4 regions of the Geodermatophilus sp. SYSU D01180 genome follow, and region 1 is predicted to be linked to each of the others. Evidence: predicted binding sites of a transcription regulator. Region 1 holds the regulator's gene; each other region holds the start of a gene.

Region 1 (6,926 bases):
GAAGGTCTTGGCGTCGAACGTCCCGTCGTCCTTGAGGAACTTCATGAGGTTCAGGGACGCCAGATTGCACGAGCTGTTGTCCAGGCTCATGTACTCCGAGCAGGGGTTGGACGCGTTGATCCGGCCCGTCTCGGGGTTGGTGTGCCAGTCGTTGATCGTGTCGTCGTACTGGATGCCGGGGTCGGCGCACTCCCACGCGGCCTGGGTGACCTTGCGGAACAGGTCCCGGGCGTCGACGGTCTCGATGACCGAGCCGTCGAGGCGGGCGCGCAGGCCGAAGTCGGTGCCGTCCTCGACGGCACGCATGAACTCGTCGGAGACGCGCACCGAGTTGTTGGCGTTCTGGTACTGGACGCTGGTGATGTCCTTGCCGCCGAGGTCCATGTCGTACCCCGCGTCCCGCAGCGCGCGGATCTTGTCCTCCTCGCGCGCCTTGGTCTCGATGAACTCCTCGATGTCGGGGTGGTCGATGTCGAGGACGACCATCTTGGCCGCGCGCCGGGTGGCGCCACCGGACTTGATGGTCCCGGCGGAGGCGTCGGCGCCGCGCATAAAGCTGACCGGGCCGGAGGCGGTGCCGCCGGAGGACAGCAGCTCCTTGGACGAGCGGATGCGGGAGAGGTTCAGGCCGGCGCCGGAGCCGCCCTTGAAGATCAGCCCCTCCTCCCGGTACCAGTTGAGGATCGAATCCATCGTGTCGTCGACGGCGAGGATGAAGCAGGCGCTGACCTGCTGCGGCGCACTCGTGCCGACGTTGAACCACACGGGGCTGTTGAAGCTGAACACCTGGTGCAGCAGCATCCAGGTCAGCTCGTGCTCGAAGACCTCGGCGTCGCCCTCGGTGGCGAAGTAGCCGTGCTCGCGGCCGGCCGCGCCGTAGGTGAGCACCACCCGGTCGATGAGCTGACGCAGGCTGCTCTCCCGCTGCGGGGTGCCGACGGCGCCGCGGAAGTACTTCGTGGTGACGATGTTGGTGGCGTTGATGCTCCACTCGGAGGGGAACTCGACGCCGCGCTGCTCGAAGTTGATCGAGCCGTCACGCCAGTTGGTCATGACGACGTCGCGACGCTCCCACGTCACCTCGTCGTACGGGTGGACGCCGGCGGTCGTGTAGACCCGCTTGACCTTCAGTCCCTTCCCCCTGGTCGGCGCCTTGGCGGCCCGGCGCGTACGGGCTGCCGGGCGGTCCTCGATCTCGGTCACGAGCTCTCCCTCGGTGAGTGGTGCGGGCGGCTGGGGAAGAGAGCCACCCTGTTCCTATCTGGTCCTGCTGACGGTTCCGGTGGTGCTGGGAGGGCCGGCGACGCTGCCGGCGCACGTCTGGTCGCGAGCGCGGCGGTCAGCCGTCGCGGGCGGTGGAGGGGGTGCGGGCGGAGCCCCGGCGGCGCGGCGCCGGCGGCTCGATCTGCAGCCCGGGCAGCGGCGGGGTGCCGCCGCGGTGGTGGCGGGCCCGCAGCTCGGTGATCTCCTTCTCGAAGTCCTCGACCGAGGTGAAGGCGCGGTAGACGCTGGCGAAGCGCAGGTAGGCGACCTCGTCGAGCTCGCGCAGCGGCTGCAGGATCGCCAGGCCCACCTCGTGGCTGGGGACCTCGGCCACGCCGCTGGCGCGGATGGCGTCCTCGACCTGCTGGGCCAGCTGCTGGAGCTGGTCCTCGTCGACCGGCCGGCCCTGGCAGGCGCGCCGCACGCCGGCGACGACCTTGGTCCGGTTGAACGGCTCGCTGACCCCGCTGCGCTTGACGACGGCGAGCACCGCCTCCTCGACGGTGGTGAACCGGCGACCGCAGGCCGGGCACGAGCGGCGGCGACGCGTGGTGGCCCCCTCGTCGGCCTCGCGCGAGTCGATCACCCGGCTGTCGGGGTTGTGGCAGAACGGGCAGCGCACTGCGGTTCACCTCCCTCCGCGGAAGACCTGCCCGGACCGGGGACCCGGCTCGGGCGGCTGGTGCCGGCGGGCTCGTTCCGGTCCTGCCGGACCCGCCCGCCTGCCTGTCGTCTGTGGACCCCTCTGGGGACATCCGGTGGACACCCCGTGGAGGTCCTGAGGACGGCCTGTGGAGGACTTCCATCGGTGCAACTACTAGATGTAGGGGGACAGTAGGCCCCGCTCCACTACATCTGCAAGACGAGAACCCGCGTGTCTGTTCCGTCGAGATCCGGCCGTGACCCCGCGGTGACCACGCGCGAGCAGGACCCCCTCCCGTCACACGACACGCCGGGGCGCCACGCGTGTCGGCGCGCGGAGAGGCACGCCCGGGTGTATCCGGCCACCGCCGGCAGGGGACGACCGGGCACCCGGACGGCGCGCAGGCGCCTCCCGGGACGTCCGGCCGGACGCCGGTGGAGGGGTGCGGAGGACCGCCGGGGACGCGCCCCGGCGTCGGGTCAGGCGGTGGGGCGGACGGCGGGGCGGCCGCCGCGGGGGTGCGGCACCAGGTCGCCGAGGCGGATGGGGCGGGTCAGCATGTCCGGCTCCTCCGCGACGGCACCGTCGGCCGGCACCGGGCAGATGACGACCGGCATCTCGGCGGTCGCGGCCCGGTGCCGGCCGGAGCCGGCGGGCGCCCGGTGCCGGCCCGCGGCGGCCGGGCGGACGGCGGGCTGCTCGGCGGTGACGTCGCCACCGTGCCGGCGAGCGCCGCGGCGGGGGGCGCGGGCGCCCGGGACGACCGCGCGGCGGGCCACGGCCGGCAGCGCGGCGGTCCCCGTGGGGTCGGCGATCCCGTCCGCGGGACCGGAGGCCAGCGTCAGGTGCCGCTCGGGCAGCCGCACGAGGGCCAGGTCCACCCAGGCGTCCTCCCCGTCCGCTCCCGCGGTGTCGCGCAGCCGGACGCGGGCCTCGCACCCGCCGGTCGCGTCGTGGCGCCAGCCGTGCATGGCACCCGGCACCCAGGTGCCGTCCACGAGGACCTCGACGTCCTGCGGGGACCGGAAGGTCACCGCTGCGCTGCTGTTCACGGCTGCTGACACGCTCCTGACCGTAAGTGCCACGACGACTCCGGACGGTAAACGACGGCGCCTGCATGGTTGACGAACTCACCGGCGCGGTCTCGTCACATTCCCCGGGTGACGGCGCCGGACGGGGCGCCTACGGCAGACGGAGCACCTGCCCGGGGACGACGACCGCCCCCTGCAGGTCGTTGAGCGCCTCGATCGCGTCGACCACCGCGCGCACGTCCTGGTCGGCGCCGGCGACCTCCGCGGCGATCGACCACACCGTGTCCCCGCTCTCGACCACGACGCTGCTCTCGCCGGCCAGGCGCAGGCCGTCGTGGGGAGCGAGGAACTCCCGGCCGAGGGCGGCGCCGCCGACGCCGGCGGCGAGGACCAGCACGGTGACCAGGCGGCGACCGCGGCGGGTCAGCCGCACCGGCGCCGGGGCCGGCGCACACCGCGCGCGGACGGCGGCCCGGGCGGGCTCCGAGTGCACCGGGCGCCCGCTCGGGCGGGCCGGGTCGCGACGGGCGCGCGGCCCCTCGGCGGCCGGGCCGGCGGTGCGCGCGGGAGCCGCGGCGGGACGGTCGGGCACCGGCCGCAGGCGCCCGGTGACGCGAGGACCCGAGCCCGGCAGGGCGGCGCGCGGCGCCGGCCGGCCGGCGTGACCCGGGGATGCGGAGCGGGCCGCACCGGCCGCCGTCGCGCCCTCGCCGCGGAGCGGCGGCCGCCACGGGACCCGGACCGCCGCGTCGAACTCGAGCACTGCCTGCCGCACGCTGCCCATGACCGCTCCTCCTGATCGGGTCGACCGCATCGAACACGCGTTCGATCGAACGCCTGATCGGATGTCTACCGCACGGGTCCGACGAGTGCGAGAGCGGCGCGGCGTGTCCTTCGAACACACGTTTGAACCTGCGGCGCCGGCGCGCTACGGTCCGTGCGGGCGCACCGCCCGCCGACCGGCCTCGGGGCCGGGAGGGCGACGGACGGGCCGCGGGGACGCGGCCGGCGAGGAGGAGACGTGGCGGGCACGAGCGGGACCGGCCAGGGCATCCGGGGCGGCGGCACGACGACCCGCCGTCCGGCCGCGGAGCGCGGCGCCGGCGCGGAGAGCACGGGCGCCGTGCGCACCTTCCCCGACCGCGGCGAGGCCGGCGACGGCCTGACCCAGCGGCAGCGCCGGGTCCTCGAGGTCATCCGCGACTCGATCGAGCGGCGCGGTTACCCGCCCTCGGTCCGCGAGATCGGCGAGGCGGTCGGCCTGTCGTCGGCGTCGTCGGTCGCCCACCAGCTGTCGGTGCTGCAGAAGAAGGGCTGGCTGCGGCGCGACCCCAACCGGCCGCGCGCGCTCGACGTGCGGCTGCCCGGCGAGACCGCGGGCGAGACCGCCCCGGCGGCGCCTGCCGCGGCCGCCGACGGCACGACCGCGCCCACCTACGTGCCGCTGGTCGGGCGGATCGCGGCCGGTGGCCCGGTCCTCGCCGAGCAGGCGGTCGAGGACGTCTTCCCGCTCCCCCGCGAGCTCGTCGGCGAGGGCACGTTGTTCATGCTGCGCGTCGCCGGTGACTCGATGGTCGACGCGGCCATCTGCGACGGCGACTGGGTGGTCGTCCGCCAGCAGCCCACCGCCGAGAACGGCGAGATCGTCGCCGCGATGCTCGACGGCGAGGCCACGGTCAAGACCTACAAGCGCCGCGACGGGCACGTCTGGCTGCTGCCGCACAACCCGGCCTACGAGCCGATCCCCGGCGACGAGGCCACCGTCCTCGGCCGCGTCGTCACCGTCCTGCGGCGGGTCTGAGCCGCAGGTCCCCCGCCGGCGCCGGAGCTCAGGCGCCGGCGGGCGGACCGCCGGACCGGCGGCGGCGCAGCCGCCCGCCGAGCCACACCAGCGCGGTCGCGACGACGGCGGCGGCCACGCCCGCGGTCACCGGCGACAGGCCCCCGGGGTCCCCGCCGAGCAGCGCCGACGGCGACGGGTCGGCCGCCCCGGACCCCGCCGGCGCGGGCGGCGCGGACCCCGCCGGGACCGGCACCGAGGTGACGTCCCCGGGCACGCCCTCACCGGCCACCAGCAGCCCGCTGCCGTCCGCGGTGAACGACACCGCCTCCCCCTGCGGCGCCTCGGGCAGCGCGATCCGCACCGGCTCGCCGGCCAGCGCCCCCGGGATGTCCGCGCCGGTCAGCGGCCAGACGTAGGCGTCGGTGTAGGTGCGCAGCGCGATCCGGCTGCCGTCGCGGGCCACCGCCCCGCCGGTGACCAGCAGCTGCCCGGCCCGGCCGACGGGACCGCCGGGCGTGCCGGTGAGCGTGAACGTCACCGTGCCGACGTCGGCCAGCGCCACCGTGCCCCCGTCGACCAGCGGCGCGGCCGGCCGGTAGACGTGGCTGGCCCCCAGCACCTCCTTGGTCACCACGTACGGGGTGCCGTCGGGGGCGAGCAGCAGCGCCTCGGCGTCGTGCGGGCCGTCGGGATAGGTCAGCCGGTACAGCGCCGTCCCCCCGTCGGGCCGCAGCGCGACGAGCGCGACCGTCGTCCGGACCGTGGTGTTGTCGCCGGTGTCGGCCAGCCACACGGTGCCGTCGGGGCCGACGCCGAGGTCCTCGGGGTCGTAGGGGTCCACCGGCGCGGTGGTCACGTCGACCACCCGGCAGGCGCCGTCGAGCACGTACACGGCGACCTGGTCCCCGCCGTCGACCATGGCGAGCATGCGGTCGCCGACGTCGACGAGGCCGGAGAGCTCGGCCAGTCGAGGGTCGGTCACCTGGCAGCGGACCGACGGGGCGGCCGGCTCCTCGGCGGCGGCCGGGGCGGCCGGGAGGGCCATCAGGCCCGCGGTCAGCAGGACGGCCGGTGCCCGCCGGGCGGCGCTACGCGGACGGGCGGCCGGCTCGGGCACTCGCCCAGCGTGACAGCACCAGCGCGTCGAGTGCGTGAACCACGCCCAGCAGCAGCAGCCCCACGGCCGCGCCCACGACGGCATCGGTGACCCAGTGGAAGTCCAGCGAGACCATCGCGATCCCGGTGGCCACCGGCCCGACGACGGCCAGCCACCACAAGGTGCGCTGCACCCGCGGCCCGAGCCCGTACTCGACCGCCTGCCAGCGCGCCACGCCCCACATGAGCACGGCGTTGGCCACGTGCCCGGAGGGATAGCTGGCGCCGTCGCGGTGGAAGAACGAGCCGGGATAGGCGGGCGCCGTGCGGCCGGTGCCGAACTTGAACGCGTAGACGACGACGGTGAGCAGCGCCAGCGCGGTGACCACCCGCAGCAGGGGCAGCAGCGTCCGTTCCCGCAGGCACAGCCAGCCGACCAGGGCGGCCAGCACGATGAGGATGGTGCCGCGGCCGCCGATCTGGGTGACCGCCCACACCGGCCAGTAGGCCGGCGAGTCGCGCAGGTCCCAGGCGCTGACCACCTCGGAGACCTCGAGGTCCAGCCGCTCGAGCACCCCGCGGCTGAGCAGGTCGACGGTCACCCCGACGGTGACCGCGAACGCGAGGACCAGCAGCCACCACGGCGGGCGGCCGGCACCGACCACGGCGGCCGGGCGGGCGGCCCGCTCCGGGCGCCCGGCCGGCGCGTCGGAGGTGCGCCGCACCACGCCGCTGGTCACCGGATCACGGTACCGGGCCGTGACCCGTCCGTGACCTCGGCGGGCCGGAACGGCGAGCCGCCCGGGCGCCCGGCGCGGAGCCGGGCACCCGGGCGGCCCGGGGTGCAGGAGGCGGTCAGCCGACCGGGACGGCGTACCGCTCGAGCGCGGCGGCCAGGCCGCCGTCGACGCGGGCGGTCAGCCGGGTGCCGGCAACCTCGTGCTCCTCGCTGAGCACCTCGCCGTCGCGGTGCACACGGGCGACCAGGTCCCCGCGGTCGTAGGGAACGAGCACCTCGACCTCGACGTCCGGGTGCGGCAGCCGGGCGGCCACGACCTCACGCAGCTGCTCGATGCCCTCGCCGGTGCGCGCGGAGACCCACACGGCACCG
Region 2 (6,926 bases), on a different contig from region 1:
CCGCCGTCCCGATCGGGACGGCGGCCGTCGGCGGGGTCTCGGGGGCTACTGGTCGTAGCGGCGGCGGAAGCGCTCCTCGAGCCGGTTCTTCAGCGGCTGCTTGCGGGACCGCCCGCCCCGGCCGCGGCCGCCCTGCGCGCCGCGGGCACCGGCCGGGCCGGTCTCGACGGCGCCGGTGGCCGAGCGGTAGTTGAGGACGCCGAGCGCGGCACCGCCGAACATCACGAGGAACCCGAGGACGCCCAGCGGCACGGACGGGACGACGGCGCCACCGACGAGGACGGCCAGGCCCACCACGACCAGGAGCGCACCGAGCTGCAGCTTCCGCCGGGCCCTGAGCCTGCGGTCGCCGGTGCGGACGGAGGAGGCGAACTTGGGATCGTCGTCGACGAGGGCGCGCTCGATCTGCTCCAGCAGTCGCTGCTCGTGCTCGGAGAGCGGCACCGAGACCTCCAGGTGGGCGGAGCCAGACACCACCGGGCCCGTACCCGGTGGTGACACCGAGGATACGAGCCGTCGGCGGGGTGCGAAAGGCGAGTGCGCGGCGACCCGCCGCACCGTCGTCGTGACCACCCTCACGGGGGGTCCGCGGGCGGTCCCGGAGCCCCTCTCAGCGCACCCGGCGGTCGCGGTCGCGGTGCAGCAGCGTGGCCGGCCGCACCGCGCCGGCGCCGAACCGGCGGGCCGCCCGGTCGGCGGCGAGCTCGGCGTCGCGGCGGCCGTGCTCGCGGGCGCCGAGCTCGAGCTGCCGGGGCGCCTGGCCGGCCGGGACCAGCCGCTCGGCCCGCACGCCGACCAGCCGGATCCGCGCCCGGTCCAGCCCGAGCGCGTCGAACAGGGCCCGCGCGGTCTCGTACACGTCCTGCCCGACGTCGGTGGGGACGCCGAGGGTGCGGCTGCGGGTGATGGTGGTGAAGTCGGCGAAGCGGACCTTGATGCTCACCGTGCGGGTCAGCCAGCCGCCCGCGCGCAGCCGGGCCGCCGTCCGCTCGGACAGCCGCAGCAGCTCCCGGTGGACGACGGCGGGGTCGTCGACGTCGGTGGGGAAGGTCTCCTCGTGCCCGGTCGAGCGCTCCGGCTCGTCGGGCACCACCCGGCGGGGGTCGCGACCCCAGGCCAGCTCGTGCAGGTGGGCGCCGGCGGCGGGGCCCAGCGCCCGCTGCAGGGTGCGCGCCGGGACGTGCGCGAGGTCGCCGACGGTGCGCAGCCCCAGCCGCAGCAGCACCTGCTCGGTCTTCGCGCCCACGCCCCACAGCGCGCCGACCGGCAGCGGGTGCAGGAAGTCGATGACCTCGGCCGGGCGGACGACGAGCAGCCCGTCGGGCTTGGCGCGGGTGGAGGCGAGCTTGGCCACGAACTTGGTGCCGGCCACGCCGACGGAGCAGGTGATGCCCTGCTCGTCGAAGACGCGGGCGCGCAGGTACTCCCCGATCTCGGCGGCGTCGCCCAGCCGGCGCCCGGCCCCGCCGACGTCGAGGAAGGCCTCGTCCAGGCTCAGCGGCTCCACCAGCGGGGTGACCGACCGGAACAGCGCCATGACCGCCCGGGACACCTCGGCGTAGAGCGCCACGTCCCCCGGCAGCACGGTCGCCGTCGGGCACAGCCGCAGCGCCCGCGCCGTCGGCATGGCGGCGTGCACGCCGTACGCGCGGGCCTCGTAGGTGGCCGAGGTGACCACCCCGCGGTTGCCCGCGCCGCCGACGATGACCGGCGTGCCGGCGAGTTCGGGGCGCCGGCGCACCTCGACGCTGGCGAAGAACGCGTCCATGTCGACGTGCAGCACCGTGCACCCCTCGGCACGCCCGCCCGACGACCGCACGCGACCTCCCCGCTCGAACACGTGTTCGGAGACTAGCGGCCCACCCGGGGAGGCGGCGCGCCGTCCCCGGCGTGTCCGGGCACCCCGGGAAGTCGCTGGTCGGCGCATGTGTGACCGGCGCACGGGCGAGGTAGGTGGGACACGACCGACCGCCGTCCGGCGGACGGTCCCGACCCGGATCCCGGAGGAGCCCGATGGCGCTCGACGACGACGACATGACCAGCACGGAGGGTCCGGCCGACAGCGGTGCCGGCGAGGGCACGCCCGGCCAGCACGACGGCGGCGCCGACGGCGGTGCTGACAGCGGCGCGGGCCACGGCCCCGCCGACGGCGGCGCGGCCGGCGGCGGCTCGGACGGCGGTGCCGACGGCGGTGCCGACGGCGGTGCCGACGGTGGCGCCGACGGTGGTGCGGACGGCGGCGCGGACGGCGGCGCCGGTCACGGCCCGGCCGACGGTGGGGCGGCCGGCGGCGGCTCGGACGGCGGTGCCGACGGTGGCGCCGACGGCGGCGCGGACGGTTCGGCCTGAGCCAGGACCCGGCCGTCGCAGGGCCGGGCGGGGCTGAGGCCCGCCCGGCCCTGCGCCGGTGCACGCACCTCGACCCCGCGGTCTTCGCCGAGCGGTACTGGTCCCGCCGCCCGCTGCTCGCCCGCGCCGAGGACACCGGGGAGTCGTTCACCGACCTGCTGACGCTGACCGACGTCGACGAGCTGCTGTCGCGGCGCGGCCTGCGCACGCCGTTCCTGCGCATCGCCAAGGACGGCGCCGTCGTCGACCCGAAGCGCTTCACCACCTCCGGTGGTGCCGGCGCCGAGGTGGCCGACCAGGTCTCCTCCGACGCCGTCCTCCGGCTGTTCGCCGACGGCAGCACCGTGGTCCTGCAGGGCCTGCACCGGCTCTGGCCGCCGCTGGTCGAGTTCGCCGACCAGCTCGCCGCCGACCTGGGGCACCCGACGCAGGTCAACGCGTACGTCACGCCGCCGTCCTCGCGCGGGTTCAGCCCGCACTACGACGTCCACGACGTCTTCGTGCTGCAGGTCGCCGGCGAGAAGCACTGGACCATCCACGAGCCGGTGCTCGAGGAGCCGCTGCGCACCCAGCCGTGGACCGACCGCCAGGCGGCCGTCGCCGCCGCCGCGGAGCGCGAGCCGGTCATGGACGCCGTGCTGCGCCCGGGCGACGCGCTCTACCTGCCGCGCGGCTACCTGCACTCGGCGGTGGCGCTCGGGCAGACCAGCGCGCACCTGACCATCGGCGTGCACCCGGTGACCCGCTGGGCCGCGGCCGAGTCCGCGCTGGACCTGGTGCGGGTGCTGGCCGCCGAGGACCGGGAGCTGCGCCGCGCCCTGCCGGTGGGCCTGGACCTGTCCGACCCGGCGTCGGTCCGCGACGACGTCGCCACGGTCGTGACGGCGCTGCAGGAGTGGCTGGGCCGGGTCGACCCCGACGAGGTCGCCGAGCGGCTGCGCTCACGGACCTGGTCGCAGGTGCGCCCCGAGCCGGTGGCGCCGCTGGCGCAGGCCACCGCGGCGGCCGCGCTCGGCCCGGACACGGTCCTGCGGCTGCGCCGCCGGCTGCGCTGCGCGCTGCGGGACGCCCCGGCCACCGCCGAGGGCGGGCGGGTGGCGCTGCTGGCCGGCCGCCGCCGGCTGGAGTTCCCCGCCTCGACCCGCGCCGCGCTGGAGGGGCTCCTGGCCGCCGGCGAGCTCAAGGTCGCCGACCTGGCCGGCCTCGACGCCGACGACCGGCTCGTCCTCGCCCGCCGGCTGGTCACCGAGTCGATCGCGCTGGTCGCCGACGCGGCTGTGCAGGGCGCGCACGGGGTCGACGGCGTCCCGGCCACCGCCCCCGAGCCGGGTCCGCACGGACCGGGCGCCCCGGCGCCCGACGCCGGCGGGGACGATGGGGAGCGTGCCGACGCCCTCGGGACCGGGTCGTGACCCCGTCGCCTCCTCCCGGGTGACCGCTCCCGTCCCCGCCCGTGCGGGCCGGCTCGACGCCACCCGCTGCTCGGTCACGGCCCTGGTCCGGGGGGACTCCCCCGTGGCCACAGCCGGGCCGGCGCAGCGCTGGCTGCTGGTCGAGCAGCCGGGCCCGTGGGGCCGCGACGCGCTGACCGGCTCCCGCATCGACCCGGCGGTGACCGCCCGGCTGGCCGCGCGCGCCCGCGCCGAGGGCGTGCGGGTGCTGCTGGTCCGCCGGCCCGGCGACCGGGCCGCGGACTCCGGGCGCCGCTGGGCCTACGCCGACGGCCGCCCGGGCCGCGAGGGCCTGTGGTGGTCGACCCGCGCCGACGACGCCGACCTGGTCGAGGCGCCCTGGGACGGCTCGGCCGGCGAGCGCGCCGACCGGCCGGCGTACCTGGTGTGCACGCACGGGCAGCACGACGCCTGCTGCGCGCTGCGCGGCCGGCCGCTGGCCGCGGCGATGCCCGCGCCCGCCGACGTCTGGGAGTGCAGCCACCTCGGCGGCTGCCGGTTCGCCTCCAACGTGCTGGTGCTGCCGCACGGGTTCGCCTACGGGCAGGTGCCCGGCGACGGCGCCGACCTGGTCGCCGCGCACGCGCGCGGCGAGGTGGCCCTGCCGTGGCTGCGCGGGCGGGCCGGGATGCCGCTGCCGGCGCAGGCCGCCCAGCAGGCCGCGCGGGAGCGGCTCGGGCTGCTCGGCGTCGACGACCTGCCGGTGCGCGGCTCCCGGCGGCTGGCCGCCACCGCGGCGGAGGACGCCGACGGCGTCGAGCGGTTCGAGGTGGTGCTCGGCGGCGCGGACGGCGACGTCGTGGTGCGGGTGGAGAGCCGGCCGGCGGACGAGGCGGCGCAGCTGACCTGCCGGGCGGTGCACGCGGCGCACCCGCGCACGTGGACGGCGCTGTCGGTGTCCCCGGTCCGCTGAACCGCTAGGCGAGCGCGCGGCCGCGGGCCAGCAGCAGCGGGATCGCGACCTCGGCGTCGGTGAGCGACCCGTGGTAGGCGGCCAGCCGGCTGGGCCCCGGCTCGGTGGCCGACGCGGTGACCGCCCACGGGCCGCGGGCGAGCGCGACGACGTCGCCGATGCGGGCGGCCATCCCCTCGCCGACGGCGCCGAACACCCCGCTGGCGACCGCCTCCTCCCGCCCGGCCACCCAGGCCCGGTCGCCGAGCACGCCGCGCCAGGCGTCGAGGACGTCGGCGGCGGCGCCCGGGACGGTGTGCACGTAGCGGGCGCGGGGCTCGCCAGCCAGCAGCGCGACACCGTCGAGCAGGGCGGGCTCGTCGTCGACGTCGACGCGGGTGCCGGCGGGGACGTCGAGCATGCCGTGGTCGGCGGTGACCAGCAGGGCGGCGTCGTCGGGCAGGCCCGCGACCACCTGCTCGACCACCCGGTCGACCAGGGTGAGCTGCACCCGCCAGCTGTCGGAGTCGACCCCGCGCACGTGGCCGGTGAGGTCGAGCTCGGGGGTGTAGCCGTAGACCAGCCCGGTGGGGGTGGCGGCCAGCGACTGCAGCAGCACGGCGGCGAGGTCGCCGGCGCTGACCGTGCCCGCGTACGCCGCGCCCCGGTACACGGCGGTGGTGAGGCCGGACCCGGCGTAGGCGTAGGGGGCGACCGCGGTGACCGGCAGGCCGGCGGCCGCGGCCTGCTCGAAGACGGTGGGGCGCGGCTGCCACGTGGCGGGGTCGGGGTCGTCGGCCCACTGGACGTGGTTGAGCAGCCGGTCCTCGCCGGGGACGGCGGTGACGAAGCCGAGGACGCCGTGCCCGCCCGGGGGGACGCCGGTGCCCAGCGTGGCGAGGCTGACCGGGGTGGTGCTCGGGCAGGGGGCGGCGAGGTCGCCGGCGGGCGCGGCCAGGGCGGCGAGGGCCGGGGCGAGGTGCGCGTGCGCGCGCAGCAGGTGCGCGCCGAGGCCGTCGACGAGCAGGACCGCGACCCGGCGAGCGCCGGCCAGCGCCGCGGTGAGGCCGAGCGGGTCGCCGGGCAGGCCGCCGCGGTCGACGCCGACCCCCAGCGCGGCGGCCGCGCCGGGCAGGACGTCGGCGAGGCTGGCCGCGCCGTAGGCGGGGCGGACGAGGTCCGGCGGCAGCGCCGTCACGGGCGGCGGGCCAGGACGTGCAGGCCGGCGGCGACGTCGCGGTAGGGCGAGGTGCCGGCCAGCGCGAGCTCGAGGCGGCGGACGGCCTCGGGGTCGGCGCCGGAGCTCGCGTCGAGCAGGTCGGCGACGACGGCGACGCCGCGCCACTCCTCCGGCTCGAGCCCGGCGTTGCGCAGCAGCGCGAGCAGGTCCTCGGAGCCGAACCGGCGGCGGGCGGGGCGGGTGCGGCCGGGCGCGGGGTCGCGGTCCTCGAGCAGCGCCAGCGCCTCCTTGGGGTGGCCGCCGAGCGCGCGGGCGAGGACGGCGCCGGCCCGGTTGGCGGTCGCCACGCTCACGTGGCCGCCGGGACGCAGCGCGCGGGTGATCTCGCCGAGGGTGGTGGCGGGGTCGTCGACCACCTCGAGCACCGCGTGGCACAGCGCGAGGTCGTAGCCGCCGCCGTCGGGACCGTCCCCGCCCAGGGGCAGTTCGTGCAGCAGGTCGCCGTCGCCCTGCAGGCCGCGGACCCGGTCGCCGACCCCGGCGGTCTGCGCCCGGCGCCCGAGGGTGGCCAGCGCGTCGGCGCTGGGGTCGACGACGGTGACCTCGTGGCCGCGGCGGGCCAGCGGGACGGCGAAGACGCCGCTGCCGCCGCCGACGTCGAGGACCCGCAGCGGGGTCCCCGCGCCGGCCAGCGGGTCGAGCGCGGCCCAGACCGCGGCGGTCCGGACGGGCAGCTGCTCGCCGGTGGACGGTGCGGGGGCGGTCACCCGTCCGACCCTAGTGGCGGGGGTCTCCCGGCACCGGCCCGCGGCCGGTTCAGGCGGAGACCGAGTCGGCGGCCCGCTCCAGGTCGGCGATGACGATCCTCCGCATCGTGAACATCTGCTCGACCGCGCGCCGCCGCCGGTCGGGGTCGGGGTCGGCCTGCAGCTCCAGCAGCCGGACGGGCACGACCTGCCAGGAGACGCCGAAGCGGTCCTTGAGCCAGCCGCAGGGCGCCTCCTGCCCGCCGTCGGTGAGCCGGTCCCAGAAGTGGTCGACCTCGGCCTGGTCG
Region 3 (6,926 bases), on a different contig from region 1:
CGGCACCTGGACCTGTTCGACGCCCAGGACTGGGGCCTCATCGTCTACGACGAGGTGCACCTGCTGCCGGCGCCGATCTTCCGGCTCACCGCCGACCTGCAGTCCCGCCGCCGGCTCGGGCTGACCGCGACGCTGGTGCGCGAGGACGGGCGGGAGGACGACGTCTTCTCGCTCATCGGGCCCAAGCGCTACGACGCGCCGTGGAAGGACATCGAGTCGCAGGGCTACATCGCCCCGGCCGAGTGCATCGAGGTGCGCGTCGGTCTCGACGACGAGGAGCGGATGACCTACGCGGTCGCCGAGCCCGAGGAGCGGTACCGGATCGCGGCGACGGCGTCGTCGAAGCTGCCGGTGATCCGCCGGGTGCTCGACCGGCACCCCGACGAGCAGAAGCTGGTCATCGGCGCCTACCTCGACCAGCTCGAGGAGCTCGGGCGGGCGCTGGACGCCCCGGTGATCCAGGGGTCGACCACCAACCGCGAGCGGGAGAAGCTCTTCGACGCGTTCCGCGCCGGGGAGGTCAAGACGCTCGTCGTCTCGAAGGTCGCCAACTTCTCCATCGACCTGCCCGAGGCCGCGGTCGCCGTCCAGGTGTCGGGGACGTTCGGGTCGCGGCAGGAGGAGGCGCAGCGGCTCGGCCGGGTGCTGCGGCCGAAGGCCGACGGCCGGCAGGCGCACTTCTACACGGTGGTCAGCCGCGACACCCTCGACGCCGAGTACGCCGCCCACCGCCAGCGCTTCCTCGCCGAGCAGGGCTACGCGTACACGATCGTCGACGCCGCCGACCTGGCCGGCCCGGGCGAGGTCAACGGCCCCGACTGGGTTGACGAGCCCGCCGACTGAAACCCTCTCCGCGGCCCCTGGTCCCCGTGACCGGGGGGCCGCGACCGTCTCCTGACCCGGCAGCCCGGGCAGGATGACCGCGTGGAGGGCCTGACCTCCTGAGGGTGGTGGCCGTTCTCACCACCCGGGACGGGCGGGGTGTGCGACGGTGGAGGCGGGTCCGCAGCGGACCCCCGGACGAGCAGCGCCGTACCCGGACAGCGACAAGACGGCGTCCTCGGGAGTCGTCGTGTCCTGGTTCGTCCTCGTCCTGTCCGGTGCCCTCGAGGCGGTGTGGGCCACGGCCCTCGGCCGCACGGAGGGCTTCACCCGGCTGGCGCCGACGGTCGTGTTCGTCCTCGGCCTGGTCGGCAGCATGCTGGGGCTCGCCTGGGCGATGCGCACCCAGCCCGTCGGGACGGCGTACGCGGTCTGGGTGGGCATCGGCGCGGCCCTGACCGCCGGCTACGCCATGGTGTCGGGCGAGGAGCCGCTGTCGGCGCTGCGCGTGCTGCTCCTGCTCGGCATCGTCGGCTGCGTGATCGGGCTCAAGCTCACGCACTGAGCCCCGCCCTCCGACAGAGGACGCCGGGATGCCTCGTCAGGGCCGGTTGTTGCGGCGGCGGATGGTGATGATCCCCGCGACGACCAGCAGCAACGGGAGGATCACGCCCCACATGAGCCAGCCGTTCATCGGTCGCCCCCATCGGTCGTCCGTGAGCGCGATGCCGCCCCTGTCGCACCTGCTCCCGACCGTCAGCCTGCAGTAGACCTCCGCGCGCGGGCGTCACCCCACGAGGACGAGGAGTGCGCGCACCGAAGCCGGAACCTGAGGGGTCCCGGCTCAGTAGGGCGGTGGGGTGGTCGTCGCGGTGAGCCCGGTGGGGGTGGTGAGGGTGAGGGTGCCGTCGGCGGCGAGGTGGTGTCGCCAGCCGGGGGCCTGGTGCTTGCCGCGGTGGTGGCCGGCGCAGTAGCCGGCCAGGTTGTGCGCGGCGGTGGGTCCGGCCGGCCAGGGGATGGCGTGGTCGAGGTGGCCGGTGCGGCGGCGGCAGCCGGGGAACCGGCACCGCCGGTCCCGGGCCCGGGCGTGCCGGTCGAGCGCCGTGGCGGGGTGGTAGCCGGCGGTCGGGCCGGGGACGCGCAGGCCGGTGCCGGTCCTGTCGGCGCGGTGCAGGGCCGGTAGGTCGGTGAGGGTGAGCAGCGCGCCGGTGAGGGCGTCGGTGAGGACCAGGCGGGGCCGGTCGGTGAGCCCGCCGCCGGCGGTGCGCCGCAGCAGCCCGGCCAGCGCCTCCCGGGCCTGCTGGTCTGCGGCGGCGAGGGCGGTCAGCGCATCCGGTGCGGCGGTGATCCGCCCGGCGGGGCTGCCGCGCCAGGCGGTCTCGTCGGCGGTGTCGGCGCGCTCGGCGGTGGCCACCATCCGGGCGGCACGGCCCAGTGCCCGCTGCGCAGCCAGGAGCGCGGTGCCGGCGTCGTCGACGGCGCGGTCGGCGCGCGCCCACCAGCCCGCGGGCACGGTCGTCCCCGGTGGGGAGTCGGTCGGCCGAGGCCCTGAGTCGTCGGGCGGTGCGGGTTCGTCCGGCGGTGGTTGCAGGCCGGGTGGTGGTTCCTCGTCGACGGGGCAGGACACCGGCCGGTCGTCGAACTCCCCGGCCAGCACCCGGGCCTCCATCCGGTCCCACCACGCGGACAGCTCGTCGGCCTCGGCCTCGTAGTGGGCGATGTCGGCGGCGGTGAGATCCAGCAGCGGCCAGTCCTCGGCACCGGCGGCGGCGATGTCGACCCGTGCGGTGTCGACCGGGCCGGCCGAGGACGTGCTGCCTGTCGAGTTGTCGATTCCGGCGCCCTCGCTCGGGGCAGCGGGCTCGGGAGTCTCGGGCTCGGGGGTCTCCGGCTCAGTGAGGGCGGCCAGCAGGGCGCGGACCATCTCCGCCGGCACCACCTGTCCGTCGATCTCGCACGGCTGATCCCCACCCAGCAGCGCCCCCACCGGGGCGACCACGTCCAGGCGCACCTGCACCGGCGGCAGACCGGTCCCCCCGGGGCGCAGCACCAGGTCGAGCAGGCAGTCGGCCATCTTCTGCCCCCGGGTGCGGCCGTCGCCGGGCAGCGCATCCGCGTACGCGCCCAGCGCCTTCACCAGCGCCGCCGCCTCCGGCGTGGTCAGCAGCGCACCCACCACGCTCCTCCCGTCCACCCGGTCCGGCCGGGCGGACACCCCGCGCTCGCGCACCGCCCTGGCCAGCCGGTCGGCGGCCGCGCGGGCGCCGCGCTCGAGCACCTCCCGGTGCGCCTCGTCGCCCAGCTGCGCCGGCGTGGTCACCCGCCCCGCCGCCCACGCGAGCAGGTCGGCCTCCAGCGCGGCGCGCACCGTGTCGTCGGCGATCGGGGCGACCTGGTCCAGCAGCGGCCACAGGTGCCCGAGGTGCAGCATCCCCGCCTCCAGCGCCGCCAGCGTGGCCGGCAGCCGGTGCACCAGGGTCAGCGACCGCTCCAGCAGCGCGTGCGCCGCCTCCGCGGACAACGACAGCGCCACCGCCAGCTCCCGCGTCGCCCACGCGCTCACCGGCCGCAGCACCTCCGGCCGCGCCGCCCACCGCTCCGCCGACATCGCCCCCGGCGCACCCTGCGGACGGTCGGCCGAGGCCGGCCGGGTCGCCGCGAACGCCGCCACCGCCCGCGCCCGCAGCGCCGTCGGCCGGGCGATCTCCCGGTCCGCGGCCTGCACCGCCCCCAGCGGCCCGGACGACACCCAGACCGGCGGCGCCACCGGCACCGGAACGGTCAGCACGTCGTCCACGAGGTCGAACATACGGCCGACCACTGACAGAAACAGGCGACTGAGCAGCACGTTCGCCACGAGGCCGGGCCCAGGGACACGCCTCATCCGGAGGCAGGCGGTCCGCGACGCGACGGGTTGCCACGCCGGGCGCAGCGGGCACCGCCGCCGCTCAGGGCAGCCCGGGCAGCAGCTCGTCCAGGGCCACCGAAAGGTGCCGCACCCGGACGCCGGTCGCGTGGAAGACCGCGTCGACCACTGCGGGGACGGATGGGGCCGGCGGGACGCGCCGGACCGGTCCGTTCCCGATGTGAGGCCTGCCACGCCGGACCGGCGGGCGGGGACGAAACCGCAGGTCAGGCGCGTGTGGCGGACCGCATATACGACGGCTGCGGGCGGGCGCGCGGGAGGTGGCCGGTCGGGCGTGTCCGGCGTGCGCCAGGCAGGATGGGCCGCGAGATGGCGAGTGCAGCACGGGCGGGGGCGGTCGCCCCGCAGACGACCAGCCGACCGCTCCGGGCCTGGCAGCAGGCGGCGCTCGAGCGCTACGAGGAGACCTCCCCCAAGGACTTCCTGGTCACCGCGACCCCCGGCGCCGGCAAGACCACCTTCGCGCTGACGCTGGCCTCGCGGCTGCTGCAGCGGCGCGAGGTGGCCCGCGTGATCGTGGTCTGCCCGACCGACCACCTGCGGATGCAGTGGGCCGACGCCGCCGACCGGATGGGCATCGTGCTCGACCCGGGCCTGACCAACGCCGTCGGCCCGGTGCGCGCCGGCACCCAGGGCTACGTGACGACGTACGCGCAGGTCGCAGGCAAGCCGATGCTGCACGCCGCGCGCGCCACAGCGGTGAAGACGCTGGTGATCCTCGACGAGGTGCACCATGCCGGCGACGGCCTGTCGTGGGGCGAGGCGATCGAGGAGGCCTACGGCTTCGCCGCCCGCCGGCTGTGCCTGACCGGGACGCCGTTCCGCACCAAGCCCGACGAGCGGATCCCCTTCGTGCGCTACGAGGAGGACGGCTTCGAGGGCGACGCCGGGGAGGCCGGCGCCGGGCTGGTCAGCCGCGCCGATTACACCTACGGCTACAAGGAGGCGCTGGCCGACAACGTCGTCCGCCCGGTCGTCTTCGCCGCCTACACCGGCACCTCGCGCTGGCGGAACTCGGCCGGCGAGGTCGTGGCCGCGTCGCTGTCGGAGGCCGGCACCCGCTCGGTGGAGATGGCCGCCTGGCGCACCGCGCTGGACCCCAAGGGCCAGTGGGTGCCGCACGTGGTCGCCGCGATGGACGACCGGATCACCCAGCTGCGCGAGCACGGCGGCATGCCCGACGCCGCGGGGCTGATCCTCGCCAGCGACCAGGACGACGCCCGCGCCTACGCCCGCATCGTCAAGCGGATCACCGGCAAGGCGCCCGAGCTGATCCTGTCCGACGACCCCAAGGCGTCGAAGAAGATCGAGCGCTTCTCGACCGGGTCCGCGCGGATCGCCGTCTGCGTGCGCATGATCTCCGAGGGCGTCGACGTCCCGCGCGCCGCCGTCCTGGCGTGGATGACCTCCTACCGGACGCCGCTGTTCTTCGCCCAGGCCGTCGGCCGCGTCGTCCGCTCCCGGGCGTCGCACGAGACGGCGACGGTGTTCCTCCCCGCGGTGCGGCCGCTGCTCTCCCTGGCCGCGTCCATGGAGAAGGAACGCAACCACGTCATGCCGCCGCCGAAGGCGAAGGACCCCGAGGCGCTCGACCTCGACCCGCTGCCGCCCAAGGAGCGCGAGGCGGTCGGCCTCAAGCAGTGGGAGGCGCTGGAGGCCGAGGCCCGGTTCGCGCACGTGCTGCACGGCGGGACGGCGCACACCGGCGAGGGCTCCGGCGCGGTCGCCGTCGCGCCGGAGGACGAGGAGTTCCTCGGCATCCCCGGCCTGCTCACCGCCGAGCAGACGGCGTCGCTGCTGGCCAAGCGCGACGACGAGCTGCGGCTGCGTATCGCCCAGCGGGTGCACGAGGAGGACACCGGCGAGCTGCCGATCGTCGAGGACCACCCCGACGAGGACGACGCCGGCCGCGGCTGGCGGGACGTCGCCGAGCTGCGGCGGGAGATCAACCGCCTGGTCAGCCGGGTGTCGGCGAAGACGTCGACCCCGCACGCGGTCGTGCACACGCAGCTGCGCCAGCACGTGCCCGGCCCGCCGTCGGCCTCGGCGCCGGTCGAGGTCCTCCGCGCCCGCCGCGAGCGCCTCCGCACGATGCTCTGAGCCGGTCCCGCCCGCGATCATGGCGCCGTGACCACGACACGCCGTCGCCCGATGGTCAGCGCGCCATGATCGCCGGGGACGCCGGTCAGCCCGTGGGCAGCAGGCCCCTCGCGGCGGCCAGGGCGACGGCCTCGGTGCGGCTGCCGGCGCCGAGCTTGGCCAGGATGTTGCTCACGTGCACGCTGGCGGTCTTCTCGCTGATGTAGAGCTCGCTGCCGATCTGCCGGTTGGTGCGGCCGCGGGCGAGCAGGGCCAGCACCTCGGTCTCGCGCGGGGTGAACACCGCCGCGGTATCCACCACCCGCCCGGCGCCGGGCAGCTCCAGCCGCGCCCGGCGGGCCAGCGCGGTGACCGCGGCCAGCAGCGGCGCGGCGCCCAGCTCGCGCGCGGTCCGGGCGGCGGCGGAGAGCGGCTCCAGCGCGGCCCCGCGGTCGCCGACGGCGACCAGCGCCTCGGCCAGCCGCCACCGGCTGCGGGCCTGCTCGTACACGTGCCCGTAGCCGAACGCCTCGACGGCGGCCGCCCACAGCTCCGGCGCCGGGCACCCGGCCAGCCGCGCGGCCTCGGCCTCCACCCGCGCGGTCCACGCCGCCGCCTCGACGCCGTGCGGGCCGATCAGGCGGGCGTGCGCCTCCACCGCGGAGCGCGCGATCTCCACCAGCGACCCCCCCGCGGCCGTCCACTCCCGCTCCGCGGCGGCGTCCCCGGTCAGGCGGGCCGTGGCCGCCGCGTCGCCGACCGGCGCCAGCGCGGTCGCGGCGAGCCGGACGACGGCCAGCCGGTCGTCGCCCCACAGCCCGGTCAGCGTCTCCGTGGCCGACCGCGCGGTGGCCAGGGCGGTGGCCGGGTCGCCGGCCCACGCGGCGAGGTCGACCTCCGCGCCGGCGGTGGCCAGGAGCAGCAGCACGTGCGCGTCGAGCCGGCCGACGAGGCCGCGCGCCCAGGCGATCCGCTCCGCGGCGGCCGGGTCGCCGCGGCCGACCTGCACGAGCAGCCCGGCCGCCCGCACGTGCGCGGCCATCTCGGGCACCCGGGCCAGCCGGTCGGCCAGCGCCAGGCTGCCGTCCCAGTCGCCGAC
Region 4 (6,926 bases), on a different contig from region 1:
CGTCGGCGATCGCGGTGACCCGCGCGCCGACCCGGAGGATCACCGACGGCAGGGCGGCGGCGGCCTCCCGCAGCAGGAGCTCGACCTCCGGCTGGGGCGCCTGCTGGCCGGCCTCGGCGGCGACCTGCCGGGGCTCGGTCCACAGCCCGAACGCCTCGGGGAAGCGGGTGATCTCGTGCCCGAACAGCCCGGTGCAGAAGACGACGTCCTGCGCCCAGGACACCGGCAACGGGGCGGCGGCGCGCAGCCGGTCGGCCAGGCCCCAGCGGCGCAGGTGCTCCATCGTGCGGACGCTGGTCGTCTTGGCGCGCGGGCGCAGCGGGTCCAGCTCCGTGCGCGGCTCGACGACGAGCACCTCGACGCCGCGCCGGCCCAGCTCGATCGCGGCGGCCAGCCCGCTGGGGCCGCCGCCGGCGACGAGCACCGGGACCCGGGACGGGACGTGCGCTTCGGTCACGGGGACTCCTGTCGGACTGCGGTGCCGCCCTCGGTCGCCTGTCGCGCGCGGAAGGCGGGGGAGGGGCGGGGAGATCAGGGGGCCGGTGGGCTCGGGGGCCACGCCCGGACACGTCGAGGATGGGTGGCCGGGGTCACTCTGCCGAGGGGCGATTCCATTGACCGGCAAGCGGTCCCGGGTGGTTCCGGATCAGGACGGGAGCAGCCGCGCGCGCAGGAAGGCGGTCGTCCGGGCGAGCGCGTCCGCGGCCGCGTCCGGGGCACCCAGCCACATGTGGTCGGCGCCGTCGTAGGTGTGCAGCTCGACGTCGGCCCCGGCACGCCGCAGGCCCTCCGCCAGCCGCTCGCTCTGTACGCAGGGCACGAACCGGTCGCCGGTTCCGTGGAGCAGCAGGACCGGCGGCGCGTCCGCCCGGACGTGGGTCACCGGGCTCGCCTGGGCCGCGGCGTCGGGGACGCTCGCCGGCGGGGCGCCGAGCAGCTGCGTCTCCCGGGTGGTGGCGTCGGCGGGGTCGGCGCCGGCGTCCCCGGCGAAGCCGGCCAGGTCGGCCGGCGCGTACCAGGCGGCGACCGCGGCGACGGCGCTCGACGGGCCGGTCACGCCGACGTCGCCCTCCAGGGCCGGGTCGGTGACCAGGCCGAGCAGCTCGGCGAGGTGCCCGCCGGCGGACTCGCCCCAGGCGGCCACCCGGTCCGGGTCGACGCCGAGCTCGCCCGCGCGCGCCCGCAGCCAGCGGACGGCGGCCTTCGCGTCGGACAGCTGCGCCGGCCAGACCGCCTCGCCGGAGAGCCGGTAGTCGGCACTGGCGACGGCGATCCCGGCGGCCGCGACCCGCTCGAACAGCGTGCGGCCGGGATACGCGGGCCCGCCGGAGTGCCGGCTGCCCAGCCGCCAGCCCCCGCCGTGCAGGAACAGCACGACGGGGTGCGGCCCGTCGCCGGGCGGCAGGTACAGGTCGAGCTCCAGCGGCCGGGTGCCGGGCAGCGCCGCGTAGGCGACCCCGGACAGGACGCGGGTGCCGTCCGGGCCGGGCGACGGCGCGGGCAGGGGAGCGGCGTGCGCGGGCGGCGGCAGCGGCAGGGCGGGCGTGGGCACGGGGCCTCCTCGGAACGGACGCCGGGCGCGGCCCCTGGGAGGGACCGCGCCCGGTCGGGGAGTGCGGGACTCAGGCCTGCTCGGGCCACTCGTAGTCGCGCAGGAACTGCATGTTGTGCTGCTGCGCCGCTGCCTGCATGCGCGGGAAGTCGGGGACGAACGGCGGCTGATCGGTCGTCGGGTGGTCGGTCGGCGTGCCCATGTGCTGGAAGAACCGCTCGAACCCGCCGGAGAGGACACCCATGATCCGGGCGGCCTCCTCGACCCGGTAGGCGTGCGCGAAGCCGGCCGGCACGAAGCCGAAGTCGCCAGGGGTGAGCAGCTGCGACTGCTTGGTGCCCTCGGCGTCCTCGAAGAACAGCCGCACCCTGCCCTCGAGGATGCCGAAGGTCTCGTGGGTCTCGGCGTGCGCGTGCGTCGGGATGAGCTCACCGGCGGGGCACTCGCTCGTGATGATCCCGAACTGGCCCTCGGTCTCGTCGCCGGAGAGCAGGACGGTGAACAGGTCGCCGAAGAGCATCGCGTGCTCGCCCTCGCCCCGCTTGAGCACGTAGGGGACCGGCTTGCCGGGGAGCAGCCCCTTCCACTGCGGGCCCTTCTCCGGGTCGATCAGGTACTCGAAGCTCATCTGCACTCCCGGGTCGGGTCGGCGGTGACCACCCGAGCATCCGTGACCCGGGTCACGCGCCCCAGGCCCGTTCCATTGACCGGCACGGTCACGCGGACACCGGGACGACGACGCGCTCGCCGACGACCGTCTCGGCCATGAGCGCCAGCGCACGGTCGACCGGCTCGACGTCGGCCGCGGGCACGTTGAGGAAGCCGTGCAGCATCCCGGGGACGAGCACCTGCCGGACGTCGACGCCGGCCAGCGCGAGCGCCGCGGTGAACGCCTCGGCGGAGGCCCGGAGGTCGTCGTACTCGGAGTTCAGCAGCAGGACCGGGCACATGCCCTCCAGGACGGCGTTCGCCGGCATCGCGTACCCGTCGGCCCGGCTCTCCGGCCCGCCCAGGTAGTTCCGGGTGATCGACGCCCGGTCCTCCGGCAGGAAGCGCAGCAGCCGGGGGACCTCGGCCATGAGCGCCGCGAGCGCGGCCGACGGCGCGGGGACCACCGCGTGCAGCGTCGTGTAGGCGAGGACCAGCGCCGCGGGCACCCAGTCGTCGTCGTCGCGCAGCCGCAGCGCGGCCCCGGTGGCCAGGTTGTCGCCGGCGCTGGCGCCGCCGACGGAGATGCGCGCGGGGTCGACGCCAGGGTCGCGGCGGAGTCGCGCACCCAGCGGACGGCGGCGACGGCGTCGTCGTGGGGGACCGGGTAGGTGACCCCGCCGACGCACAGCCGGTAGTCGACGCTCACGACGACGGCGCCGGCCCGCTCGCAGACCTGCCGCGCGGTCCAGTCGGCCTCGGGCATGTCCAGGTCGCCCATCCGGAACGCGCCACCGTGCAACCAGACGAGGCAGGGGCGGTCGGCGCCGCCGCCGTCGGGCTCGTACACCCGGACCGGGACGTCGCCGTGCGGACCCGGCGCGGACGCCGGCCGGGTGGCGACGGCGGGCGGCGGCGGGGCGCCCTCGATCGACATGAACGCGTCGAGGCGGGCGCGCTGCTCCGGATCGGCGAGACCCCGCTCGAAGGACTCGATGCCCTCCAGCAGGTGAAGGTCCGCGGCGATGGCGGGGTGGATCGGCACGGGTCCTCCGGGGCTCGACGGTGGTCCGCGTCACCTTCGTCAGCGCGAGGCCGGTCCGGCCATCCCCGTGCCATTGGCCGGCAGGGCGAGGCGTCGCGGATTCCCCGTCAACGGCCGCGTCGGAATCTGTGGACGAGCCGCTGAGCTGCGGATTCAGGTCGCGGGAGGTTGTCTGGTCGGCTAGGCTTCGATCATGTGTTCGGATGGACAGGGAAGCGGTGACGTCCTCGACGACGTCGCCGCGCTGGTCGCCGAGCGCAACCGAACCGACGCCCGTCTCGCTCGTCGGGTCCGGGCAGCCGAACTCGAGCAGGCGCCGGAACGGGACGGCCTGAGGTCGATGGCCTCGTGGCTGCGTGGGCACGCCGGCTCTCGGTCCCCGAGGCCTCTCGGCTGGTGCGCAACGGCCGCGCGCTGGAGCACCTGCCGGCACTCGCCGAGGCGCATGACGCGGGCCTCGTGTCGGCCGAGCAGGTGGCGGTCGCGGCGCAGGCGGTCACGCCGGAGCGGCTGTCCGTGGCCGCGGCCGCCGGGATCGACCTGGCTGTCATCGACGCGGTGTTCACCGAGGTGGCCCTCGAGCGTGATCACAAGGACCTGGTGCAGGTCGTCGCGCACTACCTGGACGACCTCGACCTCGACGGGCCCGAGCCCGACCCCACCCAGGGGCGGTCGCTGACGCTGTCCCGGCACGCCGACGGCAGCCTGTCGATCCGCGGGCACCTCGACGCCGTGGGCGGCGAACGGCTGCAGACCGCCCTCGAGGCGCACGGGCAGGCCGACCGGCCCGCCGGCGACGAGCGCACCCGCGCCCAGCGCCTCGGTGACGCCCTGGTGCAGCTGTGCGACAACACCCTCGCGTCGGGCGCGGCACCGGTGCTGCGCGGCACCAGACCTCAGGTGATCGCCCCGATCGCGCTGGAGGACCTGGCCACCGGCCACGGCAGCGGGCAGCCCGGATCCGGGGCGGTGATCTCCGCGGCCAAGGCCCGCCGGCTGGCCTGCGACGGCGCCATCGCCCGGGTCGTGTTCGGCCCCGACGGCGCACCCCTGGGCCTCGGCCGGGAGCAGCGGCTGGCCAGCCGGCACATCCGCCGCGCCGTGGAACTGCGTGACGGCGGGTGCGTGTTCGCCGGCTGCGACGCCCCGACCTGGTGGGCCGACGTCCACCACCTCGTCCACTGGGCCGACGGCGGCGAGACCTCGCTGGAGAACTCGGCGCTGCTGTGCGAGCGGCACCACACGAAGGTCCACCACGGGTTCCGCGTCGAGCGACAACCCGACGGGCGATGGCGCACCCACCGACCGGACGGCAACGAGATCACCGTCCCCGCCCCACTCCTGACCCCCGCCGCCTGAGCGCTCCTGCACGCCCACGCCCGCGGGGCAGCCTCAGCGGCCGGGGCCGAGGGGGCGCCGGGCGCCGAGCCCTCGGGAGATGGCGCGGGCGGCGGTGCGCACCGCGGGGCCGAGCACGCGGGCGTCCGCGCCCTCCTGCGGCACGACGACGGAGACCGCGGCGGCCAGCCGGTCGGTGGCGTCGAAGACCGGCGCGGCCACCGAGACGATCGGCCGGGGGACGCGGCGGCGGAAGTGGGCCAGCCCCTCACGGCGGACCTCGGCCAGCGTGCGCCGCAGCGCCGCCTCCGACACCGGCGTGCGCTCGGGCTCGTGCACCAGCGGCCGGGCCAGGTACTCCTCCTGCACGTCGGGGTCGGCGTAGGCCAGCAGCACCAGGCCGACGCCGGTGGAGTGCAGCGGCAGCCGCCCGCCCACCTGGTACAGCACCGGGATCGCCGCGTGCGCCGAGAGCCGCTCGAGCAGCACGGCGTCCCCGCCCTCCCGGACGGCGAGCAGCACGTGCTGGCGGGTGACCTCCTCCAGGTCGCCGAGGAAGGGCATCGCCACCTGCCGCAGGCCGCGCGCGCGGGGCGCGAGCGAGGCCACCTCCCACAGTCGCAGCCCGACGGTGAACCGGCCCTCGGCGTCGCGCTCGAGCGCGCCCCACGCGACCAGCCGGCCGGCCAGCCGGAGCGTCGAGCTGGTCGGGATGCCGCTGCGGCGGGCCAGTTCGCCCAGCGTCAGCGACGGGCGGGTGGCGTCGAAGGCGGCGAGCAGGGCGAGGGCGCGGTCGACCACCGGGTCGCCCTGCGGTGGCCGCTTGCCGCGGACCCGCGTCTCGGGGCCGGGTCCGTCCGTAGCGGGGGCGTCCACCGGGCCGTCGTCCACCGGGCCGTCGTTCACCGGGAGGACGCCCGTCCGTTGCCGATGAGGCCCGCACCACACTCGTTTTCCATTGACCGGCATTGTGCCTGACGCCACAGCGCAGTCGTCCTCATCGTCTTGGGGCAGTCGGGCGGAGCAGCCCGCACGGCCGCCGGTCGGCCGTCCAGACCCCTCGCGTCCGTCGAGGATGAGGAGCCAGGACACGATGCATCGACTCACCTTCCGGTCCCGCGCCGCGGGCACGCGGCCCACGACCGTCCGCCTCGGCGCGGCGACGCTCGCCCTCGCCACGGCCGCCACGCTGGCCGCCTGCGGCGGCAACGGCGGTGGTGGCGGGGCCGCCAGCGCCAGCGAGGAGGGCACGCTGACCTTCGCCTACGACGCCGACGCCGCGCCCACCGGCTACGACCCGCTGCTGTACTCGCAGGGGCAGTTCACCTTCTTCGCGGCGCTCTACGACGCGCTGTTCGTGACCGCTCCCGACGGCACGGTGGAGCCGAGCCTGGTCACCGAGTTCTCCAACAACCCCGAGAACACCCAGACCACGCTGACCCTGCGCGAGGGCGTCACCTTCACCGACGGGTCCCCGCTGGACGCCGAGCTGGTCAAGGCCAACCTGGACCGGCGCAGCGACCCCGAGCTCGAGGCCTACGGCGCGCTGGCACCGGGTGGTGCCAGCGAGATCACCGACGTCACGGTGCAGGACCCGCGGACCGTCGTCATCACCTGGGCGCAGCCGCAGGCGACGCCGGAGAACAACCTGGTGGACACCGCCGGCGTCATCGTCGGGCCCGAGGGCATCGCCGACCCGTCCTCCCTGGAGACGACGCCGGACGGCTCGGGCGCCTACACGCTCAACGCCGACGAGACGACGCGGGCGAGCACCTACACCCTCGACAAGAACGACGAGGCGTGGGCCGCCGACGAGTGGGTCTACGACAGCATCGTCTTCGACGTCATCACCGACCCGCAGGCGCTGGCCAACGCGGTCGTCTCCGGCCAGGCCGACGTCGCCACGATCCTCGACCCCACCACGATCGACCTGGTCGAGCAGCGGCAGAGCACGGTCAGCGTGGGCGGCACCATCGTCGGCTTCCCGGTGACCGACAAGACCGGCGCGACCAACCCGGCCTTCGCCAGCGAGCAGGTGCGGCAGGCGCTGCTGTTCGCCACCGACCGCGAGACCCTGGTCGGCGACCTGCACGACGGGTCGCGGGCGACCTCGCAGCTGTTCCCCGAGGGGGCCCCGGGCTTCGACCCGGCACTCGACGAGGAGTTCGGCTACGACCCCGACAAGGCGCGGCAGCTGCTGGCCGAGGCCGGCTACGCCGACGGCGTCGACGTCAACCTGACCGTGCTCGGCCAGCCCGACGAGGACGTCATCGCTATCCAGAGCCAGTGGGCCGAGGTGGGGATCCGGCTGAACTTCACGACCGCCACGTCCACCGACCAGGC

Evidence for each region. Region 1 encodes LexA, which represses DNA repair genes until DNA is damaged. Its sites were predicted from a motif close to TCGAACANNTGTTCGA; they were not measured.
Region 2: dinB (DNA polymerase IV) is a predicted target of LexA. The motif match lies at 1,833-1,848, and genes of this name have one in related genera.
Region 3: ACI8AA_RS09755 (DUF222 domain-containing protein) is a predicted target of LexA. The motif match lies at 3,624-3,639, and genes of this name have one in related genera.
Region 4: ACI8AA_RS02040 (DUF222 domain-containing protein) is a predicted target of LexA. The motif match lies at 3,433-3,448, and genes of this name have one in related genera.

Annotation. Positions count from the first base shown of each region.
Region 1 is NZ_JBJGZH010000017.1:49,036-55,961, reverse strand. Features, by position in the region: gene ACI8AA_RS16025 (vitamin B12-dependent ribonucleotide reductase) at 1-1,203, opposite strand, end outside; gene nrdR (transcriptional regulator NrdR) at 1,340-1,885, opposite strand; gene ACI8AA_RS16015 (hypothetical protein) at 2,386-2,970, opposite strand; gene ACI8AA_RS16010 (LysM peptidoglycan-binding domain-containing protein) at 3,089-3,721, opposite strand; gene lexA (transcriptional repressor LexA) at 3,959-4,738, shown strand; gene ACI8AA_RS16000 (hypothetical protein) at 4,767-5,837, opposite strand; gene ACI8AA_RS15995 (phosphatase PAP2 family protein) at 5,809-6,555, opposite strand; gene hflX (GTPase HflX) at 6,671-6,926, opposite strand, start outside.
Region 2 is NZ_JBJGZH010000020.1:79,610-86,535, reverse strand. Features, by position in the region: gene ACI8AA_RS17570 (DUF3040 domain-containing protein) at 46-474, opposite strand; gene dinB (DNA polymerase IV) at 611-1,783, opposite strand; gene ACI8AA_RS17560 (BatC protein) at 2,014-2,349, shown strand; gene ACI8AA_RS17555 (cupin domain-containing protein) at 2,637-3,761, shown strand; gene ACI8AA_RS17550 (sucrase ferredoxin) at 3,781-4,713, shown strand; gene ACI8AA_RS17545 (alkaline phosphatase family protein) at 4,718-5,890, opposite strand; gene ACI8AA_RS17540 (class I SAM-dependent methyltransferase) at 5,887-6,639, opposite strand; gene ACI8AA_RS17535 (VOC family protein) at 6,689-6,926, opposite strand, start outside.
Region 3 is NZ_JBJGZH010000008.1:78,397-85,322, forward strand. Features, by position in the region: gene ACI8AA_RS09740 (DNA repair helicase XPB) at 1-843, shown strand, start outside; guanidine-III (ykkC-III) riboswitch at 997-1,061, shown strand; gene ACI8AA_RS09745 (DMT family transporter) at 1,073-1,387, shown strand; gene ACI8AA_RS09750 (LPXTG cell wall anchor domain-containing protein) at 1,424-1,516, opposite strand; gene ACI8AA_RS09755 (DUF222 domain-containing protein) at 1,667-3,619, opposite strand; gene ACI8AA_RS09760 (DEAD/DEAH box helicase) at 4,058-5,848, shown strand; gene ACI8AA_RS09765 (helix-turn-helix transcriptional regulator) at 5,934-6,926, opposite strand, start outside.
Region 4 is NZ_JBJGZH010000001.1:459,947-466,872, forward strand. Features, by position in the region: gene ACI8AA_RS02020 (FAD-dependent monooxygenase) at 1-457, opposite strand, end outside; gene ACI8AA_RS02025 (alpha/beta hydrolase fold domain-containing protein) at 647-1,552, opposite strand; gene ACI8AA_RS02030 (quercetin 2,3-dioxygenase) at 1,623-2,180, opposite strand; partial or broken gene ACI8AA_RS02035 (alpha/beta hydrolase) at 2,269-3,137, opposite strand; gene ACI8AA_RS02040 (DUF222 domain-containing protein) at 3,594-4,604, shown strand; gene ACI8AA_RS02045 (IclR family transcriptional regulator) at 4,638-5,459, opposite strand; gene ACI8AA_RS02050 (ABC transporter substrate-binding protein) at 5,677-6,926, shown strand, end outside.